DNA from 3 places in the Tepidamorphus sp. 3E244 genome. Region 1 is predicted to be linked to each of the others. Evidence: predicted binding sites of a transcription regulator. Region 1 holds the regulator's gene; each other region holds the start of a gene.
What was found. Region 1 encodes LexA, which represses DNA repair genes until DNA is damaged. Its sites were predicted from a motif close to TGTTCNNNNTGTGTTCNG; they were not measured.
Positions count from the first base shown of each region.

Region 2: a site for LexA is predicted at 1,411-1,428, ahead of ACKTEK_RS00170 (ImuA family protein). Genes of this name have one in related genera too.
Region 3: a site for LexA is predicted at 1,493-1,510, ahead of ACKTEK_RS13125 (helicase-related protein). Genes of this name have one in related genera too.

Region 1 is NZ_JBJXCY010000001.1:1,400,232-1,402,481, reverse strand. Features, by position in the region: gene glp (gephyrin-like molybdotransferase Glp) at 1-525, shown strand, start outside; gene lexA (transcriptional repressor LexA) at 696-1,409, shown strand; gene ACKTEK_RS06585 (ComEC/Rec2 family competence protein) at 1,403-2,250, opposite strand, start outside.
Region 2 is NZ_JBJXCY010000001.1:37,481-39,730, forward strand. Features, by position in the region: gene ACKTEK_RS00165 (Y-family DNA polymerase) at 1-729, opposite strand, end outside; gene ACKTEK_RS00170 (ImuA family protein) at 620-1,399, opposite strand; gene ACKTEK_RS00175 (ANTAR domain-containing response regulator) at 1,582-2,217, shown strand; gene ACKTEK_RS00180 (sigma 54-interacting transcriptional regulator) at 2,241-2,250, opposite strand, start outside.
Region 3 is NZ_JBJXCY010000002.1:915,744-917,993, reverse strand. Features, by position in the region: gene ACKTEK_RS13125 (helicase-related protein) at 1-1,258, opposite strand, end outside; gene ACKTEK_RS13120 (class I SAM-dependent methyltransferase) at 2,228-2,250, shown strand, end outside.

The sequences.
Region 1 (2,250 bases):
GCAAAGCTTGCGCAGGCTGTCGAAGCCGGAGCGGATGCCGTGGTCACCACGGGTGGCGCATCCGTTGGCGACCACGACCACATGCAGGATGTGCTGGCCGATCTCGGCGTCGAGATGGGCTTCTGGAAGATCGCCATGCGCCCCGGCAAGCCGCTGATGTTCGGGCGACGCGGCGAGCAGTCCTTCATCGGCCTCCCAGGCAACCCGGTGTCGGCCATCGTCTGCGCGCGACTGTTTCTCGTGCCGCTGGCGCGTGCGCTGCTCGGGGTGCAGCAGGCCGAAGAACCCGACCATGCCGTACTGGGCCGCGAGATGCCGGAGAACGACCACCGGCAGGACTATGTCCGGGCGCGGCTTGCCATAGAGAACGGCCTCCACGTGGCGCATCCCTTCTCGCGGCAGGACAGCTCCATGCTGGCGACACTGGGGCGCACGGACGTGCTGGTCGTGCGGCCGCCCCATGCCCCGAAAGCGGACGCGGGTGAGCCGTGCCGCTACGTCTCGCTGCTTCCGTCCATCGATTGACGCGGCTGACGCGGCGGAACCCCACCCCGAACATTTACCGAACATTTACGGTTGTAGAACAAGTTCGGAACATGTAGACAATGTTCCTGATTTGTACATGCCGATTCTTCGCATTGGCGCCTACAGGCAGTCACGCGAATGACCCGGACAGACAGCGAGCGGACCTGGCCATGCTGACACGCAAGCAACGTGAACTCCTTTTGTTCATTCACGAGCGGTTGAAAGAATCCGGCGTTCCGCCTTCGTTCGACGAGATGAAGGAAGCGCTGGACCTGCGGTCCAAGTCCGGCATCCACCGGCTGATCACGGCGCTGGAAGAGCGCGGCTTCATTCGCCGCCTGCCGCACCGCGCCCGTGCGCTGGAAATCGTCAAGCTGCCGGATGCCATGTCCCCTGCCATGCCCGCTTCGCGCGGTCGTGGATTCTCGCCAAATGTGGTGGAAGGCGGGCTTGGCAAGCGGCAGCCGCCGCGTGAGGATTCCCACAGTGACAGCGGCAGTGATTCCGTTGCGATCCCGGTGATGGGGCGCATCGCGGCCGGTACGCCCATCGAGGCGATCCAGACCCACTCGCACACCATCTCGGTCCCGGCAGACATGCTCACCACCGGCGAACATTTCGCGCTGGAAGTGCGTGGCGACTCCATGATCGAGGCCGGCATTCTCGATGGCGATACGGTCCTGATCCGCAAGTCCGATACCGCCGATACGGGCGAGATCGTCGTTGCGCTGGTCGATGACGAGGAAGCGACCCTCAAGCGCCTGCGGCGCAAGGGTGCGTCCATCGCGCTGGAAGCCGCCAACCCGAACTACGAGACGCGCATCTTCGGTCCGGACCGGGTGCGAATCCAGGGCCGGCTGGCGGGCCTGTTCCGCCGCTACTGAGCGCCCTGCTCTGCGTCCGGACTGTCTGGCCCGGGTTGCGCACGATGCCAGATCCGGTGACGGCGCGCGTCGTTCGCGCCCGTCACTTCGAAAGCCAGAGCGCTTGCGTTGCTGGCAGAATCGACGCGGATGCCGAGCGCGCCGCGGTCCTCCAGCATGTCGGTGGTGACCGCAAGACGTGCCGCGCAACTTGCCGGCCTCTGCGTGTAAGCTGACAGGACGACGATATCCGCCCCATCGCAGGCATCGAGAGCGGTCTGCTCCTTCGCTTGCAGCGACACGGTGACCGGCTGTCCCCGCGCTGTTGCCGCGGTCACGCGGCACGCGGTTGCGTCGCAACGCGCAACAGCCGCCAGCCCCTCCTCCAACGGTCTCGGATCGCCGCTGCGCCGCAGCCATGTCTCGATGACGAACCCCGCCTTGCGTTTCGCCGCGAAAACCAGTTCTCCGTTGCCGGTCTGGATGGCGGCAAGGTCTCCGTCCCGGTCGATGAGAATGTCCGGCGGGCGCGAGGCTTGCGCCGCCCCGATCGCCAGCACCATGCCGACCGCGGCCCCGGCATAGCGCCATGCCCCGCGCCAGATGACGAGCCACATAAGGGCGAGCGCTGTCAGCCAGAGCGACAGCGCAGGGAAAGCAGCAACCGGCATCTCGGCATGGGACAGGCTTGCAACCCAGCTTGCGACCGCGACGACGGCATCGACGCCCGCCCCCATCAACTTCAGCGGCAAAACTTCCAGCCCCAGCGGCATGGCGAGGCCTGAAATCACCGCGGACGGCATGACCCAGAAGCTTACGATCGGCATGGCGAGCACGTTGCCGAGAAGGCCATAAGGCGCGA
Region 2 (2,250 bases), 1.4 Mb from region 1:
GCGCGGCGTGATGCCGATATCCTCCTCGCCGAGGATGCGCGCAAGCCGCGACACCGCCTCCTTCCCGAAGCGCGCGGCAAGGACTGACCGCGGGCGGCAGGCAAGGTCGCCCAGCGTCTTCAGTCCCGCGCGGCGCAGAGCCGTCACCGCTTCCGCCTCGCAGCAAAGCGCTTCGACCGGCAGCGGGGATGCGGCCTGCGCCTCGCCGCCCGAAGGGGTGATGCCCGGCGCGCCGAAGCGGGCCTGCGCGTCGGCGGCATGGGGTGTGCCTGCAATGTGGGTGCGCACGTGGGCGGCATGGCGCGACAGCCACGCCAGCAGGTTCGCCCGCAGCGCCTCCTCCCCGCCGAACAGGTGTGCGCAGCCGCTGATGTCGAGGATCAGCCCATCAGTCCCGGCAATCGAGGCCATCGGCGTGTAGCGGTCGCAGGAGGTGCCGAGGCGCTCCAGCCAGCCCTGGTCGGCGGCCGTGTCATGGTCGATTGCCGCAAGCCGGGGAAGCTGCGCGCGCGCGTCCGCAAGCTTCATCCCCGCCGCGATACCGAGGTCGGCGGCAGCCGGATCGACGGCTGAAATCCGCAGCGCCCCGCGCTCCTTGGTGGTGAAGCACAGCGGCGTCTCAACCGGTCTGTTGCAGCGGCGCGCCTGCCATGCGTGCCGGTCCCTCGGCAGGAAGGGGAACCACACGGCCAGGTAGCGGCGGGAGGGTCCGGAATTGGCGTTTGTCATGATCCCACTCCACGCACCAGCGCTGTCCGCTCGCCCCGGCACGGTTACGCAACAAGGTCAGTTCGAAGGCCGGCAGGCCCGGCGCATTGGCTCCCAGCGCGCGCGAAGGCGCGGCGCGCACCTGCCAGCGCGTGAAGGCCGCGCTCGGGCGCATCTCGCCGCCCACCCGCAGCACGATGACGGTGACGCCGGACCGCTCCGCCGCCAGTCCAAGCCGCCGGCTCACCGTCAGTGTGAGCGGCCCCGGCGAGCGCCACGTCTCGATGAAGACGACCGGCAGTGCCGAACAGCGCGCCGCCTCCAACCCTGCGCGCAGGGCGTCTTCCGCGCGCCGCGTGCGCACCGCCAGCACCCGGTCCGGGTCGAGCCCCAGCGCCACCAGCCCCGGCGGGTAGAGCGCGCCGGTTTCCAGCTCGCTGATCGTCTGGCGTATCCACACGATCCGCCCCGGTCCCGGCGAGATCCGGTGCGCAAGCCCGGCGGCAAACCCGCTCAGCACCGCGCCTTCGGCCTCCTCGCCCACCGCGCATTCGTGCAGCGCCCCGCGCCGGAACGCGCCGTTCAGCCCGCGGTCCATCTCCTCCTCGCCGAAGGCGATGGCGCCGCGGGCGCGCGGGCGGGCCTGCACGGCCTCCATCCTGCGCCGCAATGTTGCGAGCGTGTCCTGCATCGATTCATATATGTTCCTGTTTTGTTCTAATCAGACTGTGAGTCCGGCCAAGAGTCAATCGGGTGTCTTGGGTCGATTGCGCGAAGCTGTAGAGAGAGTCTCCAACTCCCCACGCTTGCCGCACCGGTTCGCTTGGTGCAGGTTTGGGCCGACCCGTTCTAGCACTTGGAAAGACGCGACCCATGCGTGACCAGGGCAATGTCCGCCTCAAGCCCGGCGCGGAATACCGCGCGCTGCTGATCGACGCGCAGGGCGACCGCGCCCGGCTCTTCGCATCCATCATGTCCGACCGCGGCTATGCCGTGGCGCAGACGGTCGCCAGCGTCGACGAGGCGATCCTGATGCTGGGCAGCGCCAATGCGGCAAAGCAGGCAACCGCGATCGACCTGCTGGTGCTCTACACCAACTCCATGAACGGCAAGGACATAGAGGCCATCGGAAAGCTGGCCGGTGCCGCCGACAAGCCGATCCTCGTGGTGACCGAAAGCGGCGACCCGGACGTCATCGCCAGGGCGGTCTCGGCGGGCGCGACCTTCTGCCAGCCGCTCGGCGTCAATGCTGACCGCGTCCATGCCGGGGTGGTCGGCGCGATCAGCCTGCACAAGCGCATCAGCGCGCTGGAAGCCGAGCGCGAAGATGCCGTGCGCGCGCTGACCGAGCGCAAGCTCATTGACCGCGCCAAGCAGATCGTCATGGCCTCGCGCGACCTGAACGAGGCCGACGCCTTTGCCCATTTGCAGAAGCTGTCGATGACGCGCAACACGCCCATGGCCGATATCGCGCGCTCCATCATCGAGGCCAAGGAACTGCTCGGCTGAACCACTCGCTGCGTTGAAGCGCGTCAGCCCTTG
Region 3 (2,250 bases), on a different contig from region 1:
CGGCAACCTGCGCTGCAATCCAGTCTTCCGGAATCGTCTTCTCGCGCATGATGAAGCGGTAGAGAGTCAGCACCATGTCGCTGTGATGGGCCGGCGCGATCTTGCGATAATCGGGCAGGCGGGCGGCATCCCAAAGCCGCGACGTGCCACCGGGCTGCTCGGCCATACGGCGAATGTCGGGGTCGCGGCCGGCGGTTTCCAGCACGCGGATATCGTCGCCGCCCGGCGCGCGGGTCAGCCCGGTTTCCTGCGGTACTTGCGCAAGCGAGGCGGAAAGGCGCTCCAAAGATTTCAAGTCGAGATCAGGATTGCGCCACTGCAGCACCTGAACGGGCGGGAAGACGTGGGCTTCGAGCTTTTCGACCGTTTCGGGATCGAGGTCGCCGACGCGGCCCGTCACCCCGAAGGTGCCATCCTTGGTGTGGCGGCCGGCGCGGCCTGCGATCTGCCCCATCTCGGCTAGGTTCAGATGGCGGAACTGGAACCCGTCATACTTGCGGGAGCCGGCGAAGGCGACATGGTCGACATCGAGGTTGAGCCCCATGCCGATGGCATCGGTCGCAATGAGGAAGTCCACCTCGCCCGACTGGTACAGCTCCACCTGGGCATTGCGGGTGCGCGGGGAGAGCGCGCCGAGAACCACCGCCGCGCCGCCGCGCTGGCGGCGGATCAGCTCGGCGATGGCGTAAACGTCTTCAGCGGAGAACGCGACGATTGCGCTACGCGGCGGCAGCCGCGTCATCTTGCGTGCGCCGGTATAGACTAGCTCGGACAGGCGCGGGCGCGTCGTGACGTGCAGGCCGGGGATCAGTTGTTCGAGGATCGGGCGCATGGTCTGCGCGCCCAGCAGCAGCGTTTCGTGCGCGCCGCGCCGGTTGAGGATGCGGTCGGTGAAGACGTGGCCGCGTTCCAGGTCGGCGGCCAGTTGTACTTCGTCGATGGCGAGAAATGCCACGTCCACGTCCAGCGGCATCGCCTCGACGGTCGCCACCCAGTAGCGCGGGTTCATCGGGCGGATCTTTTCCTCGCCGGTGATGAGCGCGACCTTGTCCTCGCCGACCTTCTCGACGATCCGGCCATAGACCTCGCGCGCCAGCAGGCGCAGCGGCAGCGCGATCATGCCCGTCTGGTGGGCGAGCAGGCGCTCGATGGCGTAATGCGTCTTGCCGGTGTTGGTCGGGCCCAGCACCGCCGTCACGCCGCGCGCGCGCAGATTGCGCGGCAGCGCGTTGCGATCATGGAAGCTTGGGGTGGACACGGGGCTGGCGCGATCAGGCTTGGGGGAGCGGGGCACCGGCCTGTGCCGGTCCTCAACATTTAAGTCGCGCGGGCGCCAAGGTACAGGCCCAAGGCGTTAAGGCGGCCATGCGCTCGCGGGAGACTTGCGGGTTTTCGAGGCTCGAATTGTACCGAAGCGAAACACAAAGCCGGCGTCATTAAGGAATTCGAACAGCGCGGGAACGAACCGTGCCCGAATCAGCGATCACACGAAATTTCCGGTTTCGTTCCCCTCCACATGTTGTCCCGCGGGTTCCAGACCGCCCAGATATTGATCCCGGTGCCGGCGCCGACGACGCGCTGGCACGCCCGGCGTTAACCTTTGCCCCGCGTAGCAGGAGATTGCGCGGCAAGGTTCCGGGTTGAAGGCGGAACAAGCCGTGCACGAATCACCGACCTGCCGCGTGTTGCGGACTTGTTCGCGTGTCGCGGCGGGACGAACGCGCGCTCGACCGTCTTGCCAAATGGACCATCGAGAGATGTCACCGGGGTCGCCGTCGCGGTCGCGGACACGACTCCCGGACGTGGTGGACGGCGTTTGCGGCCTCGCGACATCGAGTTGGCCGGGCGAGGCTGGCCGCGTCACGGTGTTAACGCGGCACCGGATCGGGCGCCTGACTGGCGCTCGATGTGTTCCGCAACAGCACAGCTTGCGGGGTGAATTAACGGAGTCGAACAACGTGGGAACGAAACGGGCCCGAATCGCTGACTCCGATCTGATTCCAGTTTCGTTCCCCTCCACATCTTGTTCAGCGCGGCGCACAGGCCCCAGATGTTGAATCGACCCTGAGTCAAAAGTGGACAATTCGACTGGTCACGTTAACGGTTGAAACGGTGGCTCTGACCCGGTCCCGCAAGACACGGGTGGAAAGGTGGAACAGGGCGTGGACGAATCACTGACCCGCGCGCTGTTGCGGGTATGTTCCTGTGTCTCAGCGGGACTGGAGAGATGGCGGTGAACAACCTCTACGA